Regions from separate parts of the Desulfofundulus sp. TPOSR genome, predicted to be linked through region 1. Evidence: predicted binding sites of a transcription regulator. Region 1 holds the regulator's gene; the other holds the start of a gene.

Evidence for each region. The regulator Rex, encoded in region 1, represses fermentation and respiration genes when NADH is low (regulators of the CRP and FNR family bind a similar motif). The targets are predictions, from matches to a motif close to ATTGTTAANNNNTTAACAAT.
Region 2: the regulator Rex is predicted to act here: its motif matches at 3,398-3,417, upstream of G7K71_RS04955 (DUF47 domain-containing protein).

What each region holds. Positions count from the first base shown of each region.
Region 1 covers NZ_JAAOEF010000003.1:957,410-963,344, forward strand. Annotated here, with positions in the region: gene G7K71_RS15710 (AsnC family transcriptional regulator) at 1-282, shown strand, start outside; gene G7K71_RS15715 (Lrp/AsnC family transcriptional regulator) at 275-751, shown strand; gene hemL (glutamate-1-semialdehyde 2,1-aminomutase) at 762-2,054, shown strand; gene G7K71_RS15725 (redox-sensing transcriptional repressor Rex) at 2,294-2,935, shown strand; gene G7K71_RS15730 (TIGR00725 family protein) at 2,988-3,458, shown strand; gene G7K71_RS15735 (secondary thiamine-phosphate synthase enzyme YjbQ) at 3,469-3,870, shown strand; gene G7K71_RS15740 (MoxR family ATPase) at 3,883-4,872, opposite strand; gene G7K71_RS15745 (hypothetical protein) at 4,993-5,935, shown strand, end outside.
Region 2 covers NZ_JAAOEF010000001.1:985,184-991,118, reverse strand. Annotated here, with positions in the region: gene G7K71_RS04975 (MBL fold metallo-hydrolase) at 1-643, shown strand, start outside; gene rph (ribonuclease PH) at 724-1,509, shown strand; gene G7K71_RS04965 (XTP/dITP diphosphatase) at 1,475-2,083, shown strand; gene G7K71_RS04960 (metallophosphoesterase) at 2,105-2,575, shown strand; gene G7K71_RS04955 (DUF47 domain-containing protein) at 2,676-3,290, opposite strand; gene G7K71_RS04950 (inorganic phosphate transporter) at 3,487-4,506, shown strand; gene G7K71_RS04945 (hypothetical protein) at 5,083-5,301, shown strand; gene G7K71_RS04940 (hypothetical protein) at 5,461-5,664, shown strand; gene G7K71_RS04935 (sulfite exporter TauE/SafE family protein) at 5,732-5,935, shown strand, end outside.

The DNA of each region.
Region 1 (5,935 bases):
GTAGGTTACAGCGGTACCTTATGTGCTATGAAAGTACCGGCGGAGAGAATTGAGGAAGTGGCGGCCGTGATCAACAGCTTTCCGGGGGTAACCCATAATTATTTGCGGGATCACCCGTACAACATGTGGTTTACGCTGCTGGTGGAATCCCAGGCCAAGCTGGAAAATACCTTGGAGGAAATCAAAAGACGCACCGGCATAGCAGATATGCTCCACCTCCCGGCTTTAAGAATTTTTAAAATCAGGGTGAACTTTGACCTGGGGGAGGATGAGAATGCTTAGTCAGCTGGACAAAGAAATTATCCGCGCCCTGCAGGAAGGTCTTCCCCTGGTCAGCCGTCCCTTTTTGGCCCTGGCGGAAAAACTGGGTATTGGTGAGGAAGAGCTTTTGGCCAAGGTGCGGGATTTTGTCGACCGGGGGGTGATCCGGCGTTTTGGGGCGGCCGTGCGCCATCAGGACCTGGGTTACGTTTCCAACGCCATGGTGGTCTGGCAAGTCCCGGAGGAACGCATGGAAGAAGTGGGCCGGCTGATGGCCTCCTTTGATGAGGTTTCCCACTGTTACCAGCGTCCCGCCCGGCTACCCGACTGGCCGTACAACTTGTTTACCGTGGTCCACGGACAGACGCCCCAGGATTGCCGGGAGATTGCCGCCCGGCTCTCCCGGACCAGCGGGGTTGCCAACTACCGTCTGTTATTTAGTATAGCCGAATTAAAAAAGAGCAGTATGAAATACTTTGTGGAGAAATGAGGGTGGTATCTTGTCTTACGAAAGGTCTAAGGAACTGTTCGCCCAGGCCCGCCGTTACATGCCCGGCGGCGTAAACAGCCCCGTAAGGGCCTTTAAAGCCGTGGGGGGACAACCCCTTTTCATTGCCCGGGGAAAGGGAGCGCTGATTTATGATGTGGACGGCAATGAATACATAGACTACGTGGGCTCCTGGGGACCGCTCATCCTGGGTCACCGGCACCCGGAAGTAACGGCGGCCCTGCAGGAATGCCTGGAAATCGGCACCAGTTTTGGTGCTCCCACCGAACTGGAAATTGAGCTGGCCAGGGCCATTGTAGAAGCGCTACCGGCCGTGGAAATGGTGCGCCTGGTAAACTCGGGCACCGAAGCAACCATGAGCGCCTTGCGGCTGGCCCGGGCGTATACGGGGCGCAATAAAATTGTTAAGTTTGAGGGCTGTTACCATGGCCACGCCGACTTTTTGTTGATTAAAGCCGGTTCCGGGGCCCTTACCCTGGGGGTGCCCAGCAGCCCCGGTGTGCCGGCCAGCACGGCGGCGGACACCATTGCGGCCCCATATAACGACCTGGATACTTTAGAAGCAATCTTCGCCCGGGAAGGCGAGGATATTGCCGCCGTGATTGTGGAACCGGTAGCGGGCAACATGGGCGTAGTACCGCCCAGGGAAGGCTTTCTGGAGGGCCTCAGGGAAATCACCCGCCGTTACGGAGCATTATTGATCTTTGATGAAGTGATCACCGGCTTCAGGCTTTCTTACGGCGGCGCCCAGGCCCTGTACAATATCGATCCCGACCTGACCTGCCTGGGCAAAATCATCGGCGGCGGCCTGCCCGTGGGCGCCTACGGTGGAAAGCGGCACATCATGGAACAGGTGGCGCCGGAAGGCCCGGTTTACCAGGCAGGCACCCTTTCGGGCAACCCCCTGGCCGTAACCGCGGGCCTGGCCACCTTAAAGGTACTAAAACGGCCCGGCACTTACGAAGAACTGGAGCGCAAGTCCGCCCTTCTCGCCCGGGGACTGGCCGAAGCCGCCGGGGAAGCAGGCCTTGTGCTCTCCTTTAACCGGGTTGGTTCCATGCTCTGCACTTTCTTTACCGAAACACCGGTAGTGGATTATGCCACTGCCTGCACGGCCGATACCCGCCGCTTTGCTGCCTTCTTCCAGTCTATGCTGGAACAGGGGATTTACCTGGCCCCGTCCCAATTCGAGGCAGCCTTTGTCAGCCTGGCCCATACGGACGAACAAATCCAGCGGACGGTGGAAGCAGCCCGGAAGGCCTTTGCCGCTGCCAGCAAGATATAAAAATAAAAGTTACAGGGTTGAAGGGAGAGGGCGAATTTATGTTCGCAACCATTCCCCGGGGAGAAACTTCTTTTCGGGGCTTTTCTTTGCTTTCCGGGAAAAAGTCATTTGACAGAGAGGGGTACAAATGATATAAAATACCTAGCATGTGAATTTTATAACTTAAAAAACCGGTCTTCTACCGGGGCCGGGATAAGGCCCCTTATTTGCATAGAATATAAGAGCAAGGAGGCGATTTGATGAAGACCCTGCGCGTCCCAGAAGCCACAGTAACCAGGCTATCGATATATTCCCGGTATCTTGAACGGCTGGACCGTAACGGAGTAACCACTGTCTCCTCCGGGGAAATCGCTGAAGGGGTAGGAGTAAGTCCGGCCCAGGTGCGCAAGGATCTGGCCTACTTTGGCGAATTTGGCACCCGGGGAGTTGGCTATAATGTCAAAGATCTCATGCGCTACACCAAAAAGATTCTGGGGCTGGACCAGGACTGGCCGTTGATTCTGGTAGGTGCCGGTAATCTGGGATATGCACTATGCACGTACAAGGGATTTAACAGCCGGGGTTTTAAAATTGTAGGCGTCTTTGACAACGACCTGACCAAAATAGGCAAGAAAATTGCCGAACTTGAAGTGTTGCCCATGGAAAAAATGCCCGAGGTAATTCAGGAACACAAAGCCCGCATCGGCATTATCGCCGTACCTCCCCGGGCGGCCCAGGATGTGGCCGACTTTATGGTTAAAAACGGCCTGGAGGCAATTTTAAATTTTGCCCCGGTAGCCTTGAACCTGCCGGAAGGGATAGAGATCCGCAATGTGGACCTGTCCGTGAAACTGGAAATACTCACCTTTAATTTGGGCTTCAAGTCCGCCCAACGCCTGTAAAACACCGTGAAAGGCCGTGCACCACGGCCTTTCCTTTAGCCGGTGATAGAAAATGACCTGGTATATCGGTGTCATTGGTGGAGCCGAATGTACAGAGCCGGAACGGGAACTGGCCGAGGAAGTGGGCCGTGAAATCGCCCGGCGAGGGGCTATTTTAATTTGCGGCGGCCGGGGCGGGATTATGGAAGCCGCTTCCCGGGGCGCCCGCCAGGCAGGAGGAATGGTCGTCGGCATTCTCCCGGGCCGCCACCGCGGGGAAGGTAATCCCTATTTAACGGTGGCCCTGCCCACCGGACTGGGAGATGCGCGAAACGCCATTATAGCCTGTGCCGCCGATGCCCTCATTGCCATCGGTGGAGGTTACGGCACTCTTTCGGAAATCGGCCTGGCTCTTAAAATGAACAAGCCGGTAATTGGCCTGGGCACCTGGAAATTGGAACGCCCCGGCCTGTCCGGTGGCATACGCCCAGCTACCAGTGCCCGGGAAGCAGTGGAGCTGGCTCTGCTTTTAATTTCTACTTGAAAGGGGAACCATGATGATCCATACCCTAACCGTTAACACTACAGCCCGCTCCCAGCTTGTGGATATTACTTCTCAAGTAAGGAAAATCGTTCAGGCGGAAAAAATCTCCGAAGGATGCTGCCACCTCTTTGTACCCCATACCACAGCCGGCATTACCATTAACGAGCACGCCGACCCGTCAGTTGCCCATGACATACTGTCCGGGCTTGACAGGCTGGTACCGCGGGAGGGAAACTACCGGCACCTGGAAGGAAACGCCGACGCCCATATCAAGGCCAGCCTCGTGGGCTCATCCCTGACCGTGCTGGTGACCGGCGGCCAGCTGGTCCTGGGTACCTGGCAGGGGATCTTCTTCTGCGAATTCGACGGACCCCGGCAGCGCAAAGTGCTGGTCAAGGTGGTAGCCGATTAGATTTCCTCACATCTAAAAGTTGAAGCGGGACAGGTCCACGCCCCCTGGCTCCTCTTCCGTTTCTTCACCTGCCGCCACCGCACGGGGAAGGGTACCCTGGGCGGCAGGGACACCATCCTCCTCCCGGACTTCCGGCAGCAAATCCCCCAGCCTGGTCATGACTTTTTCCACATCTTCCTGGTATTTCAGCAAGACATTCAGCGCCTCAGCTACCACCCGCAACTCCAGTTGCTTTGCCTCCAGCAGCAGCATGGTGCGGGCAAAGTCCAGGGTTTCGGCTATGCTGGGGCTTTTTTTGAGGGGTAAACGACGCAGATTGTGAACGAAATCAACCACTTGAGCGGCCAGCCGACCATCAATTCCGGGAACCTTTAAAGCAACAATGGCCCGCTCCTGCTCAGCAGTGGGATAGGGGATGTACAGGTGCAAACAGCGCCTTTTTAAGGCATCACTGAACTCCCGGCTGCTGTTGCTGGTAAGCAGGGTGAAGGGGATATGCCTGGCCCGTATGGTACCCAGTTCGGGAATGGAAACCTGAAACTCGGAAAGGGCCTCTAAAAGAAAGCTTTCCAGTTCCTCATCGCTTTTGTCCACTTCATCCACCAAAAGGACCACCGGTTTTTCGGACAAAAAAGCTTTCAAAAGCGGCCGGGCCAGTAAAAATTCCGGTGTATAAATATCCTGGCGCAGTTCTTCCCATACCTGCTTACTTCCAGCGGCAACCTGGATGTAAAGTAGCTGTTTTTGATAATTCCACTCGTAAAGGGCTTTGGCTTCATCCAGACCGGGATAACATTGCAGGCGAACCAGCGGGGTATTCAATGCTCCGGCCAGGGCCTGGGCCAGGGCTGTCTTACCCACGCCCGCCGGTCCCTCCACCAGCAGCGGCTTGCCCAGGTGGGCGGCCAGGAAAAGGGTAGTGGCCACAGTACGGTTACACAGATACTGCTGCCGCAAAAGGCCATCGGCTACAGTTTGCACACTGCGGAACAGGCGGTGCATACATTTTCCTACCTCCGTAGAAACACTGGCAAAATGCACCTTGACGAAACCACAGTCGAACCGACAAAATGAAAGTAAAAAGACGCAGTCTAAAAATCTTTACATAACGGGTGGCAAAACGTGCGTATTGAGATTCTCACCCGCAACATGGACAAAAAGCCCGCCTTGCTGACTTTTCTGGCGGAACAACCGGGCCTGTGCACCCGGGGGAATGAAATCCTTGTGGACGGTCTACAAATGACCGTGGGGCAAAGCTATATTTATATTACCACCCGGCAATGGGAATGGGGAGAGAAAATCGTCCCCCGGCTTTTTTCCATTGTACCCCATACCTACTCTTCCTCTTACTTCGAGCCGGTAACCGATCAAAAAATTCTGGTTACCGCCATAGCCCGCCCGTTACCGGAAATTATGGAAAGGTTAACCCTGCTGGAACATCTCGACCTGGAAGCGGAAGAGCTGGCCGGACAATTCCAGGTGCAGTGGCAATCGCGGGACGTGGCGGTCAGTTGCCCGGTTTCCCTGATGGTCCAGGGAGGGATAGCCACGGCCAAGATTAAATTTACCACCCACTTCCGGGACGCGGAGCACCATTGCCGGCAGCTCTTAAATAAAATTTCCCTCGCGGAAGTGCTGCGGGTATTTACCCCGGAAGTAACCACACCCAGGGAAGAACCCCTGGTAGGGGTGCTAACCATATCAACCCGAAAAGTTGTAACGCCGGAGTGCTGTGCGGAATTTTTAAATCACTTTCAGGGCCAAACCCTTTATTTAGAGGAGCAGGATGCCCTGCGGGCCTTTTTTGATCCTGCCGGCCACCTCACTTTCCGCCAGAGCGCCCAAAAAATAGAAGCGGAGCTTTACCTGGAAAAACCGGAGCTACTGACCGAAAAACTCCACCAGCAGTTGACTGCAATGCTTGGTTTTACCGATTTAACCCTGCATCGGACTATAGATAAAATCAGCCTGGAACCTCATGCCTTAATTAAAAACCTGGGATTTACCAAAGATCACCGGTTTCATCTTTTTACCCGCCCGGGAACCTTCCTGGCCAGTTATAACA
Region 2 (5,935 bases), on a different contig from region 1:
ACAGTTCATCCATCATTGCGACCTGCGGGCGGCGGTGATTACCCACCTGCATCCCGACCACTATGTGGACCTGCACTGTTTGCGCCACGCCACCGCCGCCGGGCTGCGGGAAAAACACCGCTGGCGTAAAGTGCAGCTTTTTTTGCCCTCGGAACCGGTACATATTTTTGAAGAGCTGTCCGCCTGTACCGATGCCTTTGATGTGGTGCCCATCGAATCCCTGCCGGAAGAAGAGGTGCCCCCGGGAATAAAGGTGCGCTGCGGGTCCGTAGGTCCGGTGCGGCTCTTCTTTTTGCCGGCCCGCCACAACCTGCCCGCCTATTCGGTGGGGGTGGAGGGATCGGGCTATTTTGTATATTCCGGGGACAGCGCACCCACCGAAGAACTGGCCGCCCTGGCCGAGGAAGCGGGCATTTTCCTTTGCGAAGCCTCGGGCCTGGACAAGGACGCTGAATTCCTGCGCTGCCGGCACATGACCGCCCGGCAAGCGGGAACCCTGGCCCGGCAGGCCCGGGTGAAGGAACTGATCATCACGCACTTTTATCCTGAATACGATCTCGCCGTTTTAAAGGCCGAAGCCGAGGCTGGTTTTGGCGGAACGGTGGAACTGGCTGCCGAAGGGGATACGTATTTCCTGTATTAATACTGAACCTGGACATACTAACTATATGGAACATAGGCACGGCAGCTTTTCAAAATAACAGATGTGTGGGAGGACGATTTATGGAAAGGGTAGACGGGAGAAAACCCGGTCAGATGAGGCCGGTGAAGATTACCAGGCATTTTAACAAATATGCCGAGGGTTCGGTCCTGGTGGAGGTGGGCGATACCCGGGTTATTTGCACGGCCACGGTTGAGGACAGGGTGCCTCCCTTCCGCCAGGATACGGGTATGGGCTGGGTGACTGCCGAATACGGCATGCTGCCCCGGGCCACAGGCGTGCGTACCTCCCGCGACCTTACCCGCGGCAAGGGCCGCACCCAGGAAATCCAGCGGCTCATTGGCCGTTCCCTGCGCTCGGTGGTGGATTTGTCCGCCCTTGGAGAGCGGACCGTGATCCTGGACTGCGATGTAATCCAGGCCGACGGGGGTACCCGCACCGCTTCCATTACCGGTGCCTTTGTGGCCCTGGTGGATGCCCTGGCCCACCTGGTGGGAGAGGGGTCGCTCCCCTATCTGCCTGTGAAAGATTTTGTGGCCGCTACCAGTGTGGGCCGGGTAAACGGAGAACTGGTTCTTGACCTGTGCTTTGCCGAGGATTCGGCCGCCGAAGTGGACATGAATGTGGTGATGACCGGTGAAGGCCGCCTGGTGGAAGTCCAGGGTACCGGGGAGGAAGCTTCCTTTACCCGGGAGGAATTGAACCGTATGCTGGACCTGGCAGCGGATGGCATCAGGCTGCTGGTGGATTATCAGAAGGAAGTCCTGGGCCCCGCCCTGGTCAGCCAAATTGGACCCAAAGGGGAAATGACTGATGAAACTGGTACTGGCCACACGCAATCAGGGTAAGGTAAGGGAACTGAACCAGCTGCTCTCCCCGCTGGGTTACGAGGTGGTTTCCCTGGATCAATATCCCGGTGTGCCGGAAATAATTGAGGACGGAGCCACGTTTAAAGACAATGCGGTGAAAAAGGCCACCGCGGTGGCCCGCTATACCGGCCAGCTGGCCCTGGCCGACGATTCGGGTCTGGAAGTGGATTATCTGGGGGGAGCGCCGGGGGTACACTCGGCCCGCTTTGCCGGTGAGGGGCATGACGACCGGGCCAACAATGAAAAGCTCTTAAGGCTTTTAGCCGGTGTTCCCCCCGAAAAGCGTACCGCCCGCTTTCGCTGTGTGGTGGCCGTGGCCACCCCGGAGGGGAGGGTTTTTACCGCGGAAGGAACCTGTGAGGGAGTGATTGCAGATAAACCCCGGGGTGAAGGAGGCTTTGGATACGATCCCCTCTTCTACGTACCCTCCTGCGGGAAAACCTTTGCCGAGCTGGACCCGGCGGTAAAAAACCGGATCAGTCATCGTGGCCGCGCCCTGGCCCTCATGCGGGAAATTCTGGCGGGTCTGCGCCATGAACTGGATGCAGGTTAAGCGGAAAGCAGGTGTTGTTTCATGCGCGTAGGTGTGGTTAGTGATACCCACGGAAGGGTGGACCGGGCTATCAAACTATTAAATCAGTTAGAACCACTGGATTTATTGCTCCATGCCGGAGATTATTACCGCGACGGCCGGCTGCTGGCGGAGGCGCTGAAAGTGCCCGTGCATGCCGTGGCCGGCAACTGCGATTTTGAAACGGGCGGCCCGGAGGAAGAGGTGCTGGCACTGGCGGGGAAAAAGGTATTTCTCACCCACGGCCATCTGTACCACGTGCATTTTTCCCTGCAGAAGCTCCTCTACCGGGCCCTGGAACTGCAGGCGGACGTGGTGGTTTTCGGGCATACCCACGTCCGCTACTGCCAGGAGCACGAAGGCATTTTGTTTTTCAACCCCGGCAGCGTTTACGCCCCCCGGGGGGAACACGGCCCGGGATGCGGCCTTCTGGTAATGGAGGGGCGGGAAGTTAAGCCGGGTTTTGGACCCTAAGGAATGGAAGCCGTGAACCTCCCCCGGGACAAGCCCGGTTTTTTCAATAAAAACATACCCCCGGCGTCTCGACCGCCAGGGGTTTTTCTATGCCAGGTGTTTAGCTGCGCATGATGATGCCTTCCAGCGCGTTGGCCACGTCTTCGCAACAATCCAGAATAGATTCCATCATGGCGTAAATTTCCTTGAACTGAATGATCTTTTTCAGATCACTATTTTCGTCAAAAAGGACCTGCAAACTTTCCCGGTAAAGCTGGTCTGCTTCTTTTTCCAGGTCGTTTATTCTAAACGTATGCCGGCGTATATCGTGGAGCTTTTTAGCAGCCAGCAACTGCACTGCTGCAACAATCTCTTCCGTGCAGTTTTCCACTATCCGGGCAAAAAGGCGCATGTACGGGTCCGGTTCTTTAATGCGGTATATGTCCAGCAGGTCGGCGCAGGCTTCCATGCCGTCCAGCACGTCATCCAGCTTTACCGTCAGCAGCATAATGTCTTCCCGTTCCAGCGGGGTAATGAAGGTCTGGTTTAACGCTTTGAAAATGGTGTGGGTATACTCGTCACCCCGGTCTTCCAAAAGCTTAATGTTTTCCGCGTAAGCTTCGGTGTTCTCCAGAAGCTCAACGTTTTCCCGGAAAAGCCTGGCCGCCTCCCTGATGTTTTCCGCAATCAGGAGGAAATGTTCGAAAAAAATATCGTGCTTGCGTTTTAGAATCATAGGAAAAATTGCCCCCACTTACTGTCCGGTGTTTGATCTCCTGAACCATTTTAAACGTTATGACGGTCAAAAGTCCAGAGGGATCGGCATGTAGGGACAAAAATTTTGTTATTGAATTATTAACAATCAGTGAGATCGGTGTTAATATACAGAGGGAATAGCCTGTCCAAACTTGTTGAAGAAAGGGGAATACCGGGTGCCTGACCCTCACCTCTTGCTGATCTTCGTGGTAATCGTCCTGGCACTGACCTTTGACTTTATCAACGGTTTTCATGATACGGCCAACGCCATCGCCACTTCCATTTCCACCAAGGCTCTGACGCCCCGGACGGCCATCGTCCTGGCTTCGGTGATGAATTTTGTGGGGGCTATGACCTTCACGGGCGTGGCCAAGACCATCGGCGGCAAAATTGCCGATCCTTTAAGCCTGAGCAACGGGCTGGTTATTGTGCTGGCAGCTCTTCTGGCGGCCAGTGCCTGGAACCTGATCACCTGGTACTACGGCCTCCCCAGCAGTTCCTCCCACGCCCTGATTGGTTCTTTAACCGGGGCTGTGATCGCCGCCGCCGGCTTCTCAGCGGTTAATTTCCACGGTTTCATCAATATCCTGAAAGCCCTGGTTTTCTCCCCGATCCTGGCCGTGGGCGTGGGTTTTACCATTATGACCTTAATCAAGCTAGTTTTTCGTAACGCCGTTCCTCACCGGATTAACCGGCGCTTCCGCATGCTCCAGGTCTTTACCGCCGCCTTCCAGGCCTTTTCCCACGGCACCAACGATGCCCAGAAAACCATGGGTATCATTACCTTTGCCCTGGTAGCCGGTGGTTTTCAAAGTTCACTTCACGTTCCATTTTGGGTCAAGCTTTCTGCCGCCCTGGCCATGGCGCTGGGCACCTCGGTGGGCGGCTGGAGGATCATCAAAACCGTCGGTACGCGCATCATCAAGCTGGAGCCCGGCAGCGGGTTTTCCGCCGACTTGAGTTCGGCCCTGGTGATCCTGGGAGCTACTTTGCTCAAGCTCCCGGTGAGCACCACCCACGTGATTTCCTCTTCGGTTATCGGCGTGGGTACGGCCAGGCGTTTTTCCACGGTCAAGTGGGGGACGGCGCAAAAGATCGTCCTGGCCTGGGTGGTGACGCTGCCAGTGACTGCCGTTCTGGCGGGGTTGTCCTACGGGCTGTGCGCCGGTATCGGCCGGCTGGCGGCAGTGTTTTAAAAAGGAAAAAGAGCAAAGTAATAGCTGCCAAGGTAGTTAGTTTTTTCCTTGCAAAAAGTAAATAATTTGCCTGCCGCGTAAAACAAAAAGAAACCCCCGTAAAGGGGGTTTTGCGGGTACGTTGCTTACCCGGGTATATATGAGCAAGGCGATTTTAACGGGGTTACTGGACGCCGGTCACCAGACCGACCTTCTTTTTCCAAATGATGCCCCGGATGGGAGCATACAAAAAGGCTGGCTACCCGGCCTACAGCCGGATTGCCAGCCTATCGTTGTTCGATTCGGCTGAAACCTAACTTACTACCCCTTTTATGCTACCAAAGGATCAAGCTCATGTCAATAGGTTTTTAACGTTTTTAACAAAAGCCCGTATCTCTGATATTTTCATTGACGATTGAGAACAATTATCAGGAAAATTGTCCTAAAAGCTATTGACAGAGGCTTGTGATTTTGGTAACATGAAGCCAAAGAAAAAATAGGCCGAATGGAACAACCATAGGCCGGTTTTCCTGGATATATGCCAGGAAGCCGGCCTTTTTCTCTTCCTCAAAATTTTAACGAAAGGGGAGAACGCCGATGGCGGGTAAACGTTCCCCTGCTGCCGTCCAAAGAGAGAAGATGGAAGACGTCGCCCTGCTGGCCGTCGACGTTGTGGGGGTATCCACTATTTCAGTTCTAACTATCATCCTTTACCTCAAGGCTTTCTCCCCCAATAATTACACTTTACTGGTTAATAAGCTGTTTTTTACGCTAAATAAACTGGAAAAACTTGCCGTACAAATGTCCACCTGGTAAAGAAAGGAGGTGAATTCCATGGGTAAGCTTCTGACTAAGATTTTCATCGTGCTCTTTTGCACCACTTCCGTAGGCCTGTGGCTTTTCTGGTTGCTTAGTGGTCAAGTTAAGGGCAAGGCTGGCTAAAATGCCAGGTAAAAAATTAAGAAAGGAGGAATCATGATGATTGGCGAGTACTTCACATGGGCTGCCGGGCTGGCCAAAAGTTCACCCTTTACTTATGCCGTGGTGAATGTGGGAACCATGGTGGTATTGGGTGTAGCCATCGGCCTGATTGCCGACGGGATCTTCAGGTTATTGCGTGTGGATCTGGGTTCCTACAAGAAAGAATTCGAAGATGAAAGCGCAGTTATCAAGCAATAAAACTCAAGCAATTATTCCGTTCATTCATGGGTTGCAATAATTGTCTTGAAGAAAGGGGTGTTGGGTTATGATGCACATGCCCGTTAGCGGTGTGGATATGGCCTGGTGGCCGCTGCTGCTGATTGGCTTTACCGTCGGGGTGGTGGGAGGCTTCTTCGGCATCGGCGGCGCCTGGCTGATCACGCCGGCATTAAACATCTTCGGTTTCCCCATGATTTATGCGGTGGGCACCGACATGACCCACCTGGTGGGTAAATCCATTATAGCCACC